DNA from 2 places in the Streptomyces sp. NPDC048514 genome. Region 1 is predicted to be linked to the other one. Evidence: riboswitches for the same ligand, from Rfam matches in the RefSeq annotation. Region 1 holds a riboswitch; the other holds the start of a gene.
The links. Region 1 has a riboswitch for S-adenosylmethionine ahead of thrC (threonine synthase). Riboswitches for the same ligand answer to the same signal wherever they lie in the genome.
Positions count from the first base shown of each region.

Region 1 (9,249 bases):
CACCACCGGCGACGATGCCCTCCTCGACGGCGGCCTTCGCGTTGCGGACGGCGTCCTCGATGCGGTGCTTGCGCTCCTTGAGCTCCACCTCGGTGGCGGCACCGGCCTTGATGACCGCGACACCGCCGGCGAGCTTCGCCAGGCGCTCCTGCAGCTTCTCGCGGTCGTAGTCCGAGTCGCTGTTCTCGATCTCGGCGCGGATCTGGTTGACCCGGCCGCCGACCTGCTCCGAGGAGCCGGCACCGTCGACGATGGTGGTCTCGTCCTTGGTGATGACGACCTTGCGGGCGCGGCCCAGGAGGTCCAGGGTCGCGTTCTCCAGCTTGAGGCCGACCTCCTCGGAGATGACCTCGCCGCCCGTGAGGATGGCGATGTCGCCGAGCATGGCCTTGCGGCGGTCACCGAAGCCCGGGGCCTTGACGGCGACGGACTTGAAGGTGCCGCGGATCTTGTTGACGACCAGGGTCGACAGGGCCTCGCCCTCGACGTCCTCGGCGATGATCAGCAGCGGCTTGCCGGACTGCATGACCTTCTCCAGCAGCGGGAGCAGGTCCTTGACCGAGGAGATCTTGGAGTTGGCGATCAGGATGTACGGGTCGTCGAGCGACGCCTCCATCCGCTCCATGTCGGTGGCGAAGTACGCCGAGATGTAGCCCTTGTCGAAGCGCATACCCTCGGTGAGCTCCAGCTCCAGACCGAAGGTCTGGGACTCCTCGACGGTGATGACGCCTTCCTTGCCGACCTTGTCCATGGCCTCGGCGATCAGCTCGCCGATCTGGGTGTCGGCGGCGGAGATGGACGCGGTGGAGGCGATCTGCTCCTTGGTCTCCACGTCCTTCGCCTGCTCGAGCAGGGCGGCGGAGACGGCCTCGACGGCCTTCTCGATACCGCGCTTCAGCGCCATCGGGTTGGCGCCGGCGGCGACGTTGCGCAGGCCTTCCTTGACGAGCGCCTGGGCGAGGACGGTCGCGGTGGTCGTACCGTCACCGGCGACGTCGTCCGTCTTCTTGGCGACTTCCTTGACCAGCTCGGCGCCGATCTTCTCGTACGGGTCCTCGAGCTCGATCTCCTTGGCGATGGAGACACCATCGTTGGTGATCGTGGGGGCGCCCCACTTCTTCTCGAGGACGACGTTGCGGCCCTTGGGGCCGAGCGTCACCTTCACGGCGTCCGCGAGCTGGTTCATGCCGCGCTCGAGGCCGCGCCGCGCCTCCTCGTCGAACGCGATGATCTTGGCCATGTGAAGTGGTCCCTCCAGGACTGGGGGTGATTCCTTCGGACCGCGCCCGCGCCCGCGACGGACGGCACGCATGCCTTGTGGTTCCTTGCCCCACCCGGCCTGCGGGCCTCACCGACCCGGTCCTTCGTTGTCACTCTCACCTTCAGAGTGCTAACGCAATGATTAGCACTCGGCATGGTCGAGTGCAAGCGCCCTCGGGGGGACAGTGGGGGCGGTCAGCCGCCCGCGAACACGGCGACGCCGGGAACACGCGGGCACGCGGGGGCACGCGGGGGCACGCGCGTGCCCGGTGCGCGCGCCGGGCACGACGATGGGCCCGCACCCTCTGCGAGGTGCGGGCCCATCGTGACAAGAAACGTTCAGGCGCTGAGGCGAACCATGTCGGCCTGCGGGCCCTTCTGGCCCTGCGAGATCTCGAACTCCACCCGCTGGCCCTCTTCCAGGGTGCGGTAGCCGTCCATCTGAATGGCGCTGTAATGGACGAAGACGTCCGCACCACCGTCGACCGCGATGAAGCCGTACCCCTTCTCCGCGTTGAACCACTTGACGGTGCCCTGAGCCATGCCTAACTCCCCTATTACTGGCCCTTGCACAGATCCACACTTCGCGGACCCGGGTCAGACCTCGCCCCCACCAATTGGACGGGGCGTGCGCCGGAACGCGTCGACCGCGGCTGAATGTATCTGTCCAACTGCCGTCTGCAACAGGTCAATCGGACGAGAATTCTGGACGGGGCCGGTCCGGAATGTGGCGAGAATTCGCCTGAATTCGGGGCAATTCGGGCCCCGCAAAAGTGCGAAAAAGCCGCATACAACCCACACACTTTGGCTACTTCTTGTCGGGTCGCGCGGTATGAATCAAGGGACCGCGACCAGTGGACCGCGACCGCGTTCCCCAACTGTACCGCGCTCAATCACGCAGAATTGCCCCCTCCGCTTCTCTCACGGAGGGGGCAATCCGATGAACAATACGTAACCGCTGTTACCGAAGGTAATGATCGGTCATTCGGTCATCAGCCGCCGGCGACGGCGGGAATGATCGAGACACCGGCGCCGTCGGGGGTGGCCGTCTGCAGGCCCTGCTCGAAACGGACGTCGTCGTCGTTGACGTAGACGTTGACGAAACGGCGCAGTTTGCCCTGATCGTCCAGCACCCGGGCGGCGATCCCCGTGTGGTTCTTCTCCAGGTCCTCGATGACCTCGGAGAGGGTCCCGCCCTCCGCGGCGACCTCGGCCCGGCCGCCGGTGTAGGTGCGCAGGATGGTCGGGATGCGAACGGTCACGCTCATGCGAGGCCAGCCTCTCGGAAGGAGTCCAGGGTCGGGCGGATGGTGGCGCTGAGGCCGGTGCCGGCCACCGCGTCCAGGGTCTTCAGGCCGTCGCCGGTGTTGAGGACGACCGTGGTCTTCGCCGGGTCCAGCAGGCCGTTCTCCAGCAGCTTGCGGGTGACACCGACGGTCACCCCGCCCGCGGTCTCCGCGAAGACGCCCTCGGTGCGGGCCAGCAGCCTGATGGCGTCCACGACCTCCTCGTCCGTCACGTCCTCCACGGCACCGCCGGTGCGGCGCGCGATGTCCAGGACGTACGGGCCGTCGGCCGGGTTGCCGATGGCGAGGGACTTGGCGATGGTGTTCGGCTTCTGCGGGCGCACCACGTCGTGACCGGCCTTGAAGGCGGTGGACACCGGCGAGCAGCCCTCGGCCTGCGCACCGAAGATCTTGTACGGCCTGTCCTCGACCAGACCGAGCCCGATCAGCTCCTGCAGACCCTTGTCGATCTTCGTGAGCTGGGAGCCGGAGGCGATCGGCACGACGAGCTGGTCCGGCAGCCGCCAGCCGAGCTGCTCGCAGATCTCGTACGCCAGGGTCTTGGAGCCCTCGGCGTAGTAGGGCCGCAGGTTGACGTTGACGAAGCCCCAGCCCTCGCCGGCCGGGTCGCCGATCAGCTCCGAGCAGAAGCGGTTCACGTCGTCGTAGTTGCCCTCGATGCCGACCAGCTCACCGCCGTAGACGGCGGCCATGACCACCTTGCCCTGCTCCAGGTCGTGCGGGATGAACACGCAGGACCGGAAGCCGGCGCGGGCGGCCGCCGCGCCCACGGCGCCGGCCAGGTTGCCGGTGGAGGAGCAGGAGAGCGTGGTGAAGCCGAAGGCGCGGGCGGCCTCCAGGGCCTGGGCGACGACGCGGTCCTTGAAGGAGTGCGTCGGGTTGCCGGAGTCGTCCTTGACGAAGAGGCCGCCGGTCACGCCCAGCTCGGCCGCCAGGTTGTCGGCCTTGACCAGCTTGGTCCAGCCCGGATTGATGTTGGGCTTGTCGGCCACGTCGGCGGGGACGGGCAGCAGCGGGGCGTACCGCCAGATGTTCGCGGGGCCCGCCTCGATGCGGGCGCGCAGCTCTTCGGTGCCGTAGGCGGAGAAGTCGTAGGCGATCTCCAGCGGACCGAAGCACTCCTCGCACGCGAAGACCGGGCCGAGGGGGACGCGGTGCCCGCACTCGCGACAGCTCAGGGCGGCGGCGGGACCGAGGTCGACGGTGGAAGTGCTGGTGCTTGCAACAGTCTGCACAGCCATGGAGGCGAGGCCCTTTCTCCTCATCTTCCTCGCGACGCATCTCGCCGCGAGACGGATTTGGCACCTTCCCTAGCCGGGAGCCTCGCGTGGAAGACGAGTACCGGCTGGAGGGTTGCCGGGGCTTCATCGGGCCGTGTCCCTCTGCCCCTCTGGATGAGCGGTATTCGGTTGTGGACGCGGGCGACCCCCGACATGCGATGGTCACCGGCGTTGCTCAAGACTGTAACCGAAGGCCGGGACAGTTGAGATAGTCGTCCGAACCGCGAGACACCGTGAGGAGCAGCAGACCGTGCTGGAAGAAGTCGAGCGCTGGCTGGCCACCCGCTCCTGGTCCGTGACCGATCGCCCGCTCCACCGGATCCTCGCCGCCAAGCAGCGCACCGGGCAGACGATCAGCGTCGTGCTGCCCGCGCTCAACGAGGAGGAGACCGTCGGCGACATCGTCACGGTCATCCGCCGCGACCTCGTGGAACGGGTCCCGCTCGTCGACGAGATCGTCGTCATCGACTCCGGCTCCACCGACCGCACCTCAGCGGTCGCCGCCGCCGCGGGTGCCCGGGTCGTCCACCGCGACCACATCCTGCCCCGCGTCCCCGCCGTCCCCGGCAAGGGCGAGGTGCTCTGGCGCTCCCTGCTCGTCACCGGCGGGGACATCCTCTGCTTCATCGACGCGGACCTCAGGGAGTTCTCCGCCGACTTCGTCTCGGGGATCGTCGGCCCGCTGCTCACCGAGCCCGGGGTGGACCTGGTCAAGGGCATGTACGACCGCCCGCTGGGCGGCGCGGCGGGTCAGGGCGGCCGGGTCACCGAGCTGATGGCCCGCCCGCTGCTGAACCTCCACTGGCCGCAACTGGCCGGCTTCGTGCAGCCCCTGGGCGGCGAGTACGCGGCCCGCCGCTCCCTGCTGGAACGGCTGCCGTTCCCGGTGGGCTACGGCGTTGAGCTGGGCATGCTGGTGGACGCCCTGCATCTGGTGGGGCTCGACGCGCTGGCCCAGGTGGACGTGGGGGTGCGCCGGCACCGCCACCAGGACGGCCAGGCGCTGGGCCGGATGGCCGCCGCCATCTACCGCACCGCCCAGCTCCGGCTGGCCCGCGGGCACCTGGTCCGGCCCGCCCTCACCCAGTTCGAGCGGGGCGCGGCCGGTTTCGAGCCGCGCACCTACTCGGTGGACACCGAGGAACGCCCGCCGATGACGGAGATCGCGGAGTACGCCGCCCGGCGGGTGGCCTGAAGGCGCACGGAGAACGGCTGTATACGGCCCCCCTCTGGGGCAGACCGTACGTTTGAGCGTTTCCGGGCCGGGCTAGGTTGAGGCGTATGGCTTCGACCCACGGTGCTGAGGTACTGGTCGCGTCCAACCGCGGCCCGGTTTCGTATCAGATGCTCGACGACGGCTCCCTGCGCGCCAGGCGGGGCGGCGGCGGACTGGTCTCCGGGCTGTCGGCCATCGGGCCGGACACCGACGCGGTGTGGGTGTGCGCCGCGCTGGGCGACGGCGACCGGGCGGCCGTACGGCGCGCCGGTGGCGGACTGCTGCCGGCCGAGGAGACCGGCGGGCAGCGGGTGCGGATGCTCGACATCGACGCCGCGGTGCACGCCGACGCCTACAACGGCATCGCCAACTCCGTCCTATGGTTCGTCCACCACCTGCTGTACCAGACCCCGCTGGAACCGGTCTTCGACGCGGAGTTCCGGCGGCGGTGGGCGTCGTACGAGGCCTACAACCGGGCGTTCGCCGAGGCGCTGGCCGAGGAGGCGGCCGAGGGCGCGGCGGTGCTGATCCAGGACTACCACCTGGCCCTCGCCCCGCGGATGCTCCGCCGGCTCCGTCCCGACCTGCGCATCGGTCACTTCTCGCACACCCCGTGGGCGCCGCCGGACTACTTCCGCCTGCTGCCCGACGACATCGCGGCCGAGCTGCTGACCGGCATCCTGGGCGCGGACCGGGCGGCGTTCCTCACCGAGCGGTGGGCGGACGCGTTCCGGGACTGCTGCCACACGGTGCTGGGCCCGGGGATCCCCTCGGGCACCCGGATCGGCGTGCACGGCCTCGGCGCGGACGCCGACTTCCTGCGCGAGCGGGCGCACGAGCCGGACGTGGACGAGCGGATGGCGGCCCTGCGGGCGGAGATCGGCGAGGACCGCAAGGTCATCGTCCGCGTCGACCGCACCGAGCTGTCGAAGAACATCGTGCGCGGGCTGCTGGCGTACGGGCAGCTGCTGGACGACCGTCCCGAGTGGCGCGAGCGGGTCGTCCACGTGGCGTTCGCCTATCCCTCCCGGCAGGACCTCGCCGTGTACCGCGACTACACGGCCGAGGTGCAGCGGGTCGCCGGCGAGATCAACGAGCGGTACGGGACGGCCGGCTGGACTCCCGTGGTGCTGCACGTGAAGGACGACTTCGCCCGCTCGCTGGCCGCGTACCGGCTCGCCGACGTGGCACTGGTCAACCCCATCCGGGACGGCATGAACCTGGTCGCCAAGGAGATCCCGGTCGTCTCCGACGGGGGCTGCGCGCTCGTGCTGTCGCGCGAGGCGGGGGCGTACGAGGAGCTGGGCGAGGACGCGATCGTGGTGAACCCGTACGACATCACGGGCACGGCGCACGCGCTGCACGAGGCGCTGACCCTGCCCGCCGACGAGCGGGCGGAGCGGTCGAAGCGGCTGGCCGCCGCGGCGACGGCGCTGCCGCCGGCCCGGTGGTTCCTGGACCAGCTGCACGCGCTGACCGATCAGGCCGGCTGAGCCCGGACCGGCCGCCGGCCGCGGCTGTCCGGGCCGGACCGGCCGAACCCCCGGACGGGCCGGAGCGGCCGAGCCCCCGACCCGGTCGGCCCGGCCGAGTCGCCGGCTCGATCAGTCCAGCCGGGCCGCCAGTTCCCGCAGCAGCCGTACGACGCCCGCCGGGCCGTCCACCACCAGGTCGGCCCGGTCGGCCAGCTCCGTCACCTCGGTGCTGCCGCTGCACACCAGCAGGCCCGGGACGCCGCCGGAGCGCAGCTTGTCCACGGCGGCGAAGGCGGGGAGGTCACCCAGGTCGTCGCCGGCGTAGAGGACCGACTCGGCGCCGGTCCGGCGGATGTGGTCGCCGAGCGCCACGCCCTTGTCCATGCCCGGCGGGCGCAGCTCCAGCACCATCCGGCCGGGCTCGACGATCAGGCCGTGGCCGGCGGCGAGGTCGCCGAGCGGCTCCCGCAGGGCCTCGAAGGCGGCCTGCGGATCCCGCGCACGCCGGGTGTGGACCGCGATCGCCCGGCCCTTCTCCTCGATCCACGTGCCCTGCCAGGCGCCGACCCGGTCCAGCAGTCCCGGCAGCTCCGCGCGGACCGCCGCCACCCCGGGGTGCGGGGCGGGGGCGGTGACCGTGCCGGTGACCGCGTCCCACCGTTCGGCGCCGTAGTGGCCGAGAACGGTCAGGTGCTCCAGGCCGGGCACGCCGGCGAAGCCGCCGTAGCGCACCGCGACAGCGGCCGGGCGGCCGGTGACCACGGCGACGGAGGCGACCTTGGGGGCGAGTGCGGCGATCGCGGCCACGGCCTCGGGGTGGGCGCGGGCCTGCTCGGGGTCGGCGACGATCGGGGCCAGCGTGCCGTCGAAGTCCAGGCCGACCACCGCGGTGCGGGGATGGGCCAGCAGTGCGGCCAGTCCGTCCCGGCCGGCCTGGGTGGCCGGGGCCGGCAGGGGATCCATCGGGTTGGTCGAGTCCGTCGTAGGGGTGCCCATACGGCGACACTATCCGCGAAGGGGCGCCTCCACTCCTCACCGTTCCGAGCGGCGGGACTCCCGCACTCGGCTCACCGTTCCGAGCGGCGGGACTCCCGCACTCGGCGCAGGCGGTTGACCGTCACCGGGTCGTGGGCCAGCGCCCGCTCGTCGTCCAGGAGGGCGTTGAGCAGCTGGTAGTAGCTCACCGGCGACAGGCCCAGCTCCTCGCGTATCGCCCGCTCCTTCGCGCCGGGGCCGGGGAAGCCCCGGCGCTCCAGCGCGAGGACGGCTTGTTCGCGGTCGCCGAGTTCCATGCGGGCCACCGTAACCCCGGGCACCGACAACCGGCTCAGCCCGCGTTGCTGCTGTCCGCGGCCGTGGCCGACGCCTGGAGCCGGGTCAGCACACCGGAGGGGTTGCCGCCGGGGACGACCGCCTGGCCGATGTTCTGCTTCACGGCCGCGCTGACCGACGCCCAGGAGGTCTTGCCGACCGGATACAGCTCGGAGGTGGGCAGCTGGTCGAGGAAGGGGTGCAGCGCCTTGTCGGCCGCCTTGTCCGACTCGCTCATGGCGGTGGAGGCGGAGCCGGTGACCGGCAGCAGCCCGTACCGGTGGGAGAAGCCCAGGACGTTCTTCTCGTTGTAGGCGAAGTCGAGGAAGTCGCCGATCTGCTCGGCGTGCCCGTTCTGCCTGAAGCCCATCATCCAGTCGGTGACGCCCATCGAGGCGCGGGCGGTGCCGGTGCGGCCCGGCATCGGCACCATGCCGAACTTCACGCCCTTCTTCTCGGCCTGCTGGATCAGCGTGGGGTGCCCGTTGAGCATGCCGACCTGGCCGTCGGCGAAGGCGGCGAAGGCGTCCGCGCGGTTGAGCTTGCCGGGGGCGACCGGGCCGGTCAGGCCCTTGCCGACCAGATCGTCCCTGAGCCAGCTGAAGGTCTCGACGTTCGGCGCGGAGTCGATGGTGTAGGTGCCGACGTCGTCGGTGTAGCCGCTGCCGCCGCTGTCGCCGCTCAGCAGCCACTGCATGGTCTCCGCCTGGGCCTCCTCGGGGCCCAGCGGCAGGGCGTAGGGGTACTTCACGCCCTTGGCCTTGAGCGCCTCGGCGTCGGCGGCCAGCTCGTCCCAGGTGGTGGGCGGGGTGATGCCGGCCTTGGCGAAGAGGGTCTTGTTGTAGAAGAGCACGCGGGTGGAGGCGGCGAAGGGGATGCCGTACTGCGTGTGCTTCCACTGGCCCGCGTCGGAGAGCTGGGAGAGGAAGTCGGCCTGGGTGCGGATGGAGAGCAGGTCGGAGACCGGGTACAGCTTGCCGGCGGCCGCGTAGTCGGCGTAGGCGCCGATCTGGGCCAGGTCCGGGGCGTGGCCGGCGTCGACCATCTCCCTGACCTTGCGGTCGACGTCGGTCCAGGAGTAGACGCCGACCTCGACCTTCACCCCCGGGTGCGCCGCCTCGTACTCCTCGGAAAGGGCGTCCCAGTACTTCTTGGAGCTGTTGGCGGCCGAGTCGCCGTAGTCGGCCGCGACGAGTCTGAGGGTCACGTCGGAGGAGCCCGTGCTCCCGCAGCCGCCGAGAACCGCCGTCATGCCCAGAGCGGACATCACCGCGATCGTTCCTGCCGTACGCCGACGCACCGTCAAAGCCCCAACCCTGCCGTCTGACCGTTCGATATATGGACCCATAAGGTCTACACCACGCGAGTGGACTAGACCTCTCCCGGGTGCGGGGGCCACA
Region 1 is NZ_JBICWT010000004.1:528,889-538,137, forward strand. It holds gene groL (chaperonin GroEL) at 1-1,240, opposite strand, end outside; gene ACGFT2_RS11130 (cold-shock protein) at 1,600-1,803, opposite strand; gene ACGFT2_RS11135 (MoaD/ThiS family protein) at 2,253-2,528, opposite strand; gene thrC (threonine synthase) at 2,525-3,808, opposite strand; SAM riboswitch class I at 3,826-3,968, opposite strand; gene ACGFT2_RS11145 (glucosyl-3-phosphoglycerate synthase) at 4,098-5,042, shown strand; gene ACGFT2_RS11150 (trehalose-6-phosphate synthase) at 5,129-6,556, shown strand; gene otsB (trehalose-phosphatase) at 6,668-7,534, opposite strand; gene ACGFT2_RS11160 (DUF3263 domain-containing protein) at 7,606-7,830, opposite strand; gene ACGFT2_RS11165 (ABC transporter substrate-binding protein) at 7,866-9,116, opposite strand.

Region 2 (9,249 bases), on a different contig from region 1:
CGCACGTACGCGGCGAAGAGGTTCACGCACGAGCAGGCGACCGCCGCCATCGTCGTGTCCTACTACTGGCACTTCGTCGATGTCGTCTGGATCGGCCTTTTCGCCACGATCTACCTGATCAAGTAGCCGGGACCGCTCCCGCACATCCAGAAGCATCGACGCAGAAGATCCTGACACCGGGGTAATCCGTGAAAAAGCTCTCCGCACGACGACGCCATCCGCTGGCGGCGGTCGTCGTCCTACTCCTCGCGCTGGCGGCCACTGGGGGGCTGTACGCCGCGTTCGCGCCCGCGAGCAAGGCGCAGGCCGATGAAACCGCCCAGTCCCTGACCATCAAGGAGGGCAAGAAGCTCTACCAGGTCGGCTGCGCAAGCTGCCACGGCACCGGTGGCCAGGGCTCCTCCGACGGGCCGAGCCTCGTCGGTGTCGGCGCCGCGGCCGTCGACTTCCAGGTCGGCACCGGGCGTATGCCCGCCGCCACCTCGCAGGGCGCCCAGATCCCGAGCAAGAAGGTCGTCTACACGCAGGCCCAGATCGACCAGCTCGCCGCGTACATCGCGTCGCTGGGCGCCGGCCCGAGCGTGCCGACCAAGCAGCAGTACGGTCCGGCCGGTGCGGACATCGCCAAGGGTGGCGAGCTGTTCCGCACCAACTGCGCGCAGTGCCACAACTTCACCGGCAAGGGCGGTGCCCTCACCAAGGGCAAGTACGCCCCGAGCCTGGAGGGCGTGGACCCCAAGCACATCTACGAGGCCATGCAGACCGGCCCGCAGAACATGCCTTCCTTCCCCGACACCACGCTGACGGAGAAGAACAAGAAGGACATCATCGCGTACCTGCACGCGGTCAACAGCAGTGACACGGACAACCCGGGTGGTATGGAGCTGGGCGGCCTCGGGCCGGTCAGCGAGGGCCTGTTCGCCTGGATCTTCGGACTGGGCGCGTTGATCGCGGTCGCCGTCTGGGTCGCCGCTCGGACCGCAAAGGCCAAGAAGTCATGAGTAGCCAAGACATTCCAGAAGAGAACCTGCCCGCTGAGCAGGAGCACGCGCACGGCGCGGTAAGCGTCGCGGACGAGGAGAACCCGTTCGCCGACCCGGGACTGCCGCCGCACGAGCACCGGATCCAGGACATCGACGAGCAGGCCGCCAGGCGGTCCGAGCGCGCGGTCGCCCTGATGTTCACGGTGTCGATGCTGGCCACCGTCGGCTTCATCGCCTCGTACGTCGCGATCCCGCACGACAAGACGATCTTCGTCTTCCCGATCGGTCACCTCAGCGCGCTCAACTTCGCGCTCGGCCTGACCCTCGGCACGGCCCTGTTCTGCATCGGCGCGGGCGCGGTCCACTGGGCCCGCACCCTGATGTCCGACGTGGAGATCGCCGACGAGCGTCACCCGATCGAGGCGTCGCCCGAGCTGCGCACGAAGGTCCACGACGACTTCCGCGAGGGCGCGAAGGAGTCGGCGATCGGCCGCCGCAAGCTGATCCGCAACACGATGTTCGGCGCGCTCACCCTGGTGCCGCTCTCCGGTGTCATGCTGCTGCGCGACCTCGGGCCGCTGCCTCACAGCACGCTGCGCCACACCCTGTGGGCCAAGGGCAAGCGCCTGGTCAACATGAACACCAACCAGCCGCTGCGTCCCGAGGACGTCGCCGTCGGCTCGCTCACCTTCGCCAAGCCCGACGGCCTGGAGGAGAAGTCCGAGGAGTTCCAGACGGAGATCGCCAAGGCGGCCCTGATGATCGTCCGGCTCCAGCCGGGCAACATCAAGGACAAGCGCGAGCTCGACTGGGCGCACGAGGGCATCGTCGCGTTCTCGAAGATCTGCACCCACGTCGGCTGCCCGATCTCGCTCTACGAGCAGCAGACGCACCACGTGCTGTGCCCGTGCCACCAGTCCACCTTCGACCTCTCCGACGGCGCCCGAGTGATCTTCGGCCCCGCCGGCCACGCCCTTCCGCAGCTGCGCATCGGTGTGGACAGTGAGGGTTACCTCCAGGCGCTCGGCGACTTCGAGGAGCCCGTCGGTCCTGCATTCTGGGAGCGCGGATGAGTACTGCAGCGAACGAAACGAATCCATCCGCCGACGCGGCGGGCCGCTCTCGCGGCAAGGCACCGGCCGGCGAGCGAATCGCCGACTGGGCGGACGGACGGCTCGGGATCTACTCCCTGGCCAAGTCCAACATGCGCAAGATCTTCCCCGACCACTGGTCGTTCATGCTGGGCGAGGTCTGCCTCTACAGCTTCACCATCATCATCCTGACGGGTGTCTACCTGACACTGTTCTTCCACCCGTCGATGAACGAGGTGGAGTACCACGGCTCCTACGTCCCGCTCCAGGGACAGCTGATGTCGGAGGCGTTCAGCTCGACGCTGCACATCTCCTTCGACGTGCGCGGTGGTCTGCTGGTCCGGCAGATCCACCACTGGGCGGCGCTGATCTTCCTCGCCGGCATGTTCGTGCACATGATGCGCGTCTTCTTCACCGGCGCGTTCCGCAAGCCGCGTGAGATCAACTGGCTGTTCGGCTTCCTGCTGTTCGTCCTGGGCATGTTCACCGGCTTCACCGGTTACTCGCTCCCGGACGACCTGCTCTCCGGCACCGGTGTCCGCTTCATGGAGGGCGCGATCCTGTCCGTGCCGATCGTCGGCACGTACCTGTCGTTCTTCCTCTTCGGCGGCGAGTTCCCCGGCCACGACTTCGTGGCGCGGTTCTACTCGATCCACATCCTGCTGCTGCCGGGCATCATGCTCGGCCTGGTGGTCGGCCACCTGATCCTGGTCTTCTACCACAAGCACACGCAGTACGCGGGCCCCGGCAAGAGCGAGAAGAACGTCGTCGGCATGCCGCTGCTGCCGGTCTACATGGCCAAGGCCGGAGGCTTCTTCTTCCTGGTCTTCGGTGTCATCGCGGCCATCGCGGCGATCGCCCAGATCAACCCGATCTGGGCCATGGGCCCCTACCGCCCGGACCAGGTGTCCACCGGCGCCCAGCCCGACTGGTACATGGGCTTCGCCGAGGGTCTGATCCGCTTCATGCCGGGCTGGGAGATCAACCTCTGGGGTCACACGCTCGTCCTGGGCGTGTTCATCCCGCTGGTGCTCTTCCCGCTGGTCCTGGCGGCGATCGCGGTCTACCCGTTCATCGAGTCCTGGGTCACCGGCGACAAGCGCGAGCACCACATCCTGGACCGCCCGCGCAACGCCCCGACCCGCACCGCCTTCGGTGTCGCCTGGGTGACGATCTACATGATCACCCTGGTCGGCGGCGGCAACGACCTGTGGGCCACGCACTTCCAGCTGTCGATCAACGCCGTCACCTGGTTCGTCCGGATCTTCTTCGTCGTCGGACCGGTCATCGCGTTCATCGTCACCAAGCGGATCTGCCTCGGTCTGCAGCGCCGCGACCGCGACAAGGTGCTGCACGGCCGCGAGACCGGCATCATCAAGCGGCTGCCGCACGGTGAGTTCATCGAGGTGCACGAGCCGCTCAGCCAGGAGCAGCTGCACACGCTCACCGCGCACGAGCAGTACCGGCCGGCCGAGATCGGTCCGGCGGTCGACGAGAACGGTGTCGAGCGCAAGGTGAAGGGCTCGGAGAAGCTGCGCGCGAAGCTCTCCACCGCCTACTACGGCGAGGACAGCCAGATCACGAAGCCGACCGTCGAGGAGTACAAGGAGATCACGAGCGGCCACGGCCACCACTGATCCCCGCGTCGCCACACCACGGCCAAGGGCCCCGTCCGGGTTACGGACGGGGCCCTTGGCCGTGCTCCGGGCTGGATAGGGTGGTGTACGACCTTGCAGGACTGTGTACGAGGAGCGGCTGATGAGCGCTGTGACCCCCGCTGGAGGCGACACCGCGGCGGGCCGTTCCTGGCCCGTCCTGCTGAACGGCCTGCTGACCGGCCGGGACCTGTCCGCCGACGAGGCCGCGTGGGCGATGGACCTGATCATGCGCGGTGAGGCGACCGACGCCCAGATCGCGGGCTTCATGGTGGCGCTGCGGGCCAAGGGCGAGACGGTCGAGGAGATCTCCGGTCTCGTCCGGACGATGTACGAGCACGCCAACGTGATCGAGGTGCCCGGCCCGGCGGTCGACATCGTCGGCACCGGCGGCGACGGCGCCAAGACGGTGAACATCTCCACCATGTCCTCGATCGTCGTCGCCGGCACCGGCACGAAGGTCGTCAAGCACGGCAACCGCGCGGCCTCCTCCGCCTCCGGGTCCTCCGACGTCCTGGAGCAGCTCGGGATCAATCTGAACCTGACCCCGAGACGGGTCGCCGAGGTCGCCGAGGAAGCCGGCATCACCATCTGCTTCGCGGTGAAGTTCCACCCGTCCCTGCGCCATGTGGCGGCGGCCCGCGGCCAGCTGGGCATCCGGACCACGTTCAACGTGCTCGGCCCGCTGACCAACCCGGCCAAGGTGCGCGCCCAGGCGGTCGGGGTGGCCGACCCGCGGATGGCGCCGATCGTGGCCGGGGTCCTCGCCGAGCGGGGCAACTCGGCACTGGTCTTCCGGGGCGACGACGGCCTGGACGAGCTGACCGTCACCGCCACCTCCCGGGTGTGGGTGGTCCGCGACGGCAAGGTCTCGGAGGAGACCTTCGACCCGCGGGACGTGGGCATCGGTCTCGTGCCGGTGGACGCCCTGCGCGGCGCCGACGCGGCCTACAACGCGGCGGTCGCGCGTCGCCTGCTGGACGGCGAGCGGGGGCCGGTGCGGGAGGCGGTCCTGCTGAACTCGGCGGCCGCGCTCGTCGCGCTGCGGCCCACGGACGCGCCGCTCGCCGACCAGCTGCGCGCCGGCATCGCCGAGGCGCGGGAGTCGGTCGACTCGGGCGCGGCCAAGCGGGCGCTGGAGCGCTGGGTGGCGGCGAGCAACGCCTGACCCCGGGGCGGTCTGCGGCACGGCGCAGTCCATATGCCGGACTGCGCCTTGCGCGCCGAAGATCGTGTGGCAGGATACTGAACCAGGTCATGAGTGACAGTCATGAGGCCCCGGCCGACTGTCCGGCAACCCTCCGTCCGTGGCGGGGTGCCCCGGGTGAAGACCAGGTCGCGGACAGCAAGGTCTGCGGCAAGCGCGGACCCCTCGCGCGCTCGTGACGAGCGCGGGGCCAGGGGTCCTGGTCATCGAGGGAGCCCCCCGTGAGCAAGCGAATGCGATAGGGCCGCAGAGCCCCGCCTCCGCACAGCCCTTTTCCCTCGTCCGCGCTCGAGCCGTGTCCGCTCGCGCGACGAGTCCCACCTGCTCGCACGGGAGTTCACCCATGTCCGTCATCACCGCTGCCGCCGACCAGCTCGTCTGTGCCCCGCTGCCCGTGCTGGGCCGGGACGTCACCGTTCCGCTCGTGACGGGCGGCGAGGTCGGCTACGCCGCCCTGGACTACGCGGCCAGCGCCCCCGCCCTCCAGCGCGTCTGGGACGACGTCGCCGCCTACGCGCCGTACTACGGCAGCGTCCACCGCGGTGCCGGCTACCTCTCGCAGCTCTCCACCGACCTGTTCGAGAACGCCCGCACGACGGTCGCCGCGTTCCTCGGCTGCCGGGAGGACGACCAGGTGATCTTCACCCGGTCGACCACCGACTCGCTGAACCTGCTGGCCCGGGCCCTGCCCGCCGACTGCCAGGTCTTCGTCTTCGAGACCGAGCACCACGCCTCCCTGCTGCCCTGGCAGGACGCCCAGGTCAGCTACCTCAACGCCCCGCGCACCCCCCGGCAGGCGGTGGAGACCCTGGAGCGGGCCCTCGCCGAACGCGACCCGCACGGCCCGGCCCTGGTCTGTGTCACCGGCGCCTCGAACGTCACCGGGGAGCTGTGGCCGGTGCGGGAGCTGGCCGCCGCGGCGCACGCGCACGGCGCCCGGATCGTTCTGGACGCCGCCCAGCTCGCCCCGCACCACCCGGTGGACGTCCGTGACCTGGACGTCGACTGGGTCGCGTTCTCCGGGCACAAGCTGTACGCCCCCTTCGGCTCCGGCGTGCTGGCCGGCCGTGCCGACTGGCTGCGGGCGGCCGAGCCGTACCTGGCGGGCGGGGGCGCCAGCCGCAAGGTCTCCCGGCGCACCGACGGGGGAGTGGACGTGGAGTGGCACGAGAGCGCCGCCCGCCACGAGGCCGGCTCCCCGAACGTCATCGGCGCCTACTCCATCGCGTCGGCCTGCAAGGCGCTCACCGAGGCCGGCTGGGACTCGCTCGTCGCCCGGGAGCAGCACCTGGTCCGCACCGTCCGCGAGGGCTTCGCCGAGGTGCCCGAGGTGCGGATCCTCTCCCTGTTCGGCGACGACGCCCCGCGCGTCGGCGTCATCTCCTTCGTGGTCGAGGGCTGGAACAGCTCGCACTTCGCCGCCGCCCTCTCGGCCGAGTACGGCATCGGCGTCCGCGACGGCCTGTTCTGCGCCCATCCGCTGGTCCGCACCCTGCTGGGCAGCGACCCGCAGGCCCAGGGCGAGTGCGGCGCACCGGAGGCGGCCCCGGGCGAGAAGTCGCTGAACGCCATCCGCGTGAGCTTCGGCGCGGGCACGCCGGACGAGCACGTGGAGCGGTTCGTGGACGCCGTGAAGGAGCTGGTCCGGGACGGTGCGAAGTGGCGCTACCGCACGGAGGACGGCCGCTGCGTCCCCGCGGTCTGAGCCCAGGAGGGGCCGCCCGGGGCCGCCCCGGAGGGGGCGGGCGGCGCCGTGGCGGCGGCCGGCACGCTCCGGTCGCCCGCGGTCGTCGCCCCCGGCGCCCGCGGTCGTCGACCCCGGTCCCGGGCGCCCGCGGGTGCCGTCCCCGCGCCGCCCCGGGCGCCGGCGTCCCCGCGCCGCCCCGGGCACCGGCGTCGCCGCGCTGGACGTGGCCGGCTAGTTGTCCAGGCCGATCGCGAACGCGGCTTCCAGGTCGTGCTGGGAGTAGGTGCGGAACGCCACGTGCGTGTCGGTGCCCTCCACGCCCGGGATCCTGCTGATCCGGCCCGGGATCACCTCGGCCAGGTCCTCGTGCTGCCGTACCCGGACCATGGCGATCAGGTCGTAGGTGCCCGTGACCGAGAAGACCTCGCTGACGCTCTCCAGCGCGGCGATCTGCTCCGCGATCTCGGGGATCCGGTCCACGCTGGTCTTGATGAGGACGATCGCGGTGATCACGGTTGGTTCTCTCCCTCGGGAGCCGGGGCCGGTGCGGCCTTCACTCTAGCCCTCCCGTCTCCCGCCACGGCCCTCCCGAGGCGGCCCTTCGGGCCCCTCCGGCTGCCGTAGCGCGCCCAGGCGTAACCGAAGCCGAGCCCGAAGCCCACCAGGTGGGCGAGGTAGGCCACGCCGGGGCCGTCGGAGGCGCGGCCCGCCGCGAGCCACTGCAGGGCCGCCCAGCAGGGCAGCACGACCCAGGCGGGGAAGCGCAGCGGCAGGAAGAACAGGAACGGCAGAAGACTGGTCACGCGCGCGCGGGGGAACAGGTAGAGGAACGCTCCGAGGACCGCCGAGATCGCTCCGGAGGCGCCCACCAGCGACTGCTCGGAGGCGGCGTTGGCGGCCGCGTAGCCGAGCAGGGCCAGGTAGCCGCAGCAGGCGTAGAAGAGGGTGAACTGCACCCGGCCCATCCGCTCCTCGGTCATCGCCCCGAAGACGAAGAGGAAGAGCATGTTGCCCAGCAGATGCACCCAGCTGCCGTGCACGAACAGGGCGGTGGCCGGGGTGAGCGCATCGCGGGCGGCTCCGTCGAACAGGTCGGCCGGGACCACCCCCCAGCGGTGGAAGTACGTCCGCTGCGCGGCCAGCATCGCGTCCCCGGTGCCGTTCGCCCGGGTGAGCCCGGAGGCCGGGCTCAGGACGAAGATCAGGCAGCACAGGGCGATGAGGCCGTATGTCATCGGGGCCGAGGATCCCCGGACCGCTCTGAGTGTCCTGCCGGCCGCCGTGCTCCAGGTGCTGATCATGACTACAGAGCATGACGTAACGGGACGCAAGCTGACAGACCGCCTCGCCGCCGTGAACAGACGGGCGGCGAGTACCCGCCAGGCCGTAGGGTTACGAGCCACACGCGCCGGCCGGCGGCGCGCGCCGAGAACGAGAAGGAAGCGGACGACGACGATGACGGTTCCCCTGCCGACCGCCACGACGCGATGGCGCTGCGCCTTGTGCGGCAACCTCACCCGGTTCGACGTGACCCGCTCGTCGAAGGTCGTCGAGTACGTCCATCTCGACCTGGCCGGCGCACCGACGGTGGAGGAGCGCGAGGTGGTCAGTGAGACCATCGAGTCGGTGCGCTGCCGCTGGTGCAACGCGGTGGACCAGGTGGAACTCGTGGACAGGCCGGGTGCCGGCTCCTGAGTGGAGCGGCCCCCGGGGAACAGCGGAAGTAGTGGGGTGTGACGGATGGTGGAGACCGCAGGCGGGGGGCCGGGCGACGGCACCGCCGAGGTGCTTGACCGTCCGCTGCCCGACGGTGTGCGCCGGCGGGTCGTGCAGATCGTCTCGGAGGGCTTCGGCGGCCTGACCGTGGCGGAACTGCCCGCCCAGCTGAGGCAGTACGCCCGGTTCGCCCCCAACCGCCGGGCGAAGTTCGCCGGAAACGCGATGGCGGCGGCGCTGGAGACCGATCCGCTGTTCCGGCAGCGGATCGGGGAGAAGTTCAGAGAGGCGCAAGCAGAACTCGCGGGCGCCCTCGACTCCGGCTCCCCGCCCCCGGCCGCGGACCCGCTCGATGTGGCGGCCGCGGCCTACGTACTGCGGCCGGCGGGCTGGGTGAAGCTGGTCACCGCGGCCGGCGAGGAGGCCCAGCGCGCACACGCCGAGCGGGTGGACGAGGAGAGCCGGGCCGAACTGGAGCGGCTGCGCGCCGAGCTGGCCCAGGCCCGCGACCACACCCGGGCCGAGACCGAACGGCTGCGTGCGGAGCTGGAGTCGGCGAAGAAGGAGGCCGAATCCCTGCACCGCAAGCTGCGTGCCGCGCACAGTGACGTGAAGCGGGGCGAGGCCGCGCTGCGCAAGCTGCACGCCGAGACCGACGCCGTGCGCGCCGAGTCACAGCTGCAGGTGTCGGCCGCCGAGAGCGAGTCCCGCCGGCTCAAGGGGCGGCTCGGCGAGGCCGAGGCGGCGCTGGAGGCCACCCGGCGGGCCGCCCGGGAGGGCCGCAGCGTCGAGGACATGCGGGTGCGGCTGCTGCTCGACACCCTCCTGGACGCCACCCAGGGCCTCCGGCGCGAACTCGCCCTGCCGCCGGTCTCCGTGCGCCCGGCCGAGACCGTGGACGCGGTGGAGC
Region 2 is NZ_JBICWT010000017.1:191,011-200,259, reverse strand. It holds gene ACGFT2_RS32840 (heme-copper oxidase subunit III) at 1-126, shown strand, start outside; gene ACGFT2_RS32835 (c-type cytochrome) at 189-1,001, shown strand; gene ACGFT2_RS32830 (Rieske 2Fe-2S domain-containing protein) at 998-2,056, shown strand; gene ACGFT2_RS32825 (cytochrome bc complex cytochrome b subunit) at 2,053-3,711, shown strand; gene trpD (anthranilate phosphoribosyltransferase) at 3,833-4,897, shown strand; SAM riboswitch class IV at 4,983-5,099, shown strand; gene ACGFT2_RS32815 (aminotransferase class V-fold PLP-dependent enzyme) at 5,280-6,641, shown strand; gene ACGFT2_RS32810 (Lrp/AsnC family transcriptional regulator) at 6,855-7,136, opposite strand; gene ACGFT2_RS32805 (rhomboid family intramembrane serine protease) at 7,133-7,924, opposite strand; gene ACGFT2_RS32800 (hypothetical protein) at 8,079-8,318, shown strand; gene ACGFT2_RS32795 (NYN domain-containing protein) at 8,364-9,249, shown strand, end outside.
Region 2: it holds a riboswitch for S-adenosylmethionine, as region 1 does, so the genes downstream of both, ACGFT2_RS32815 (aminotransferase class V-fold PLP-dependent enzyme) here and thrC (threonine synthase) in region 1, are expected to answer to the same signal.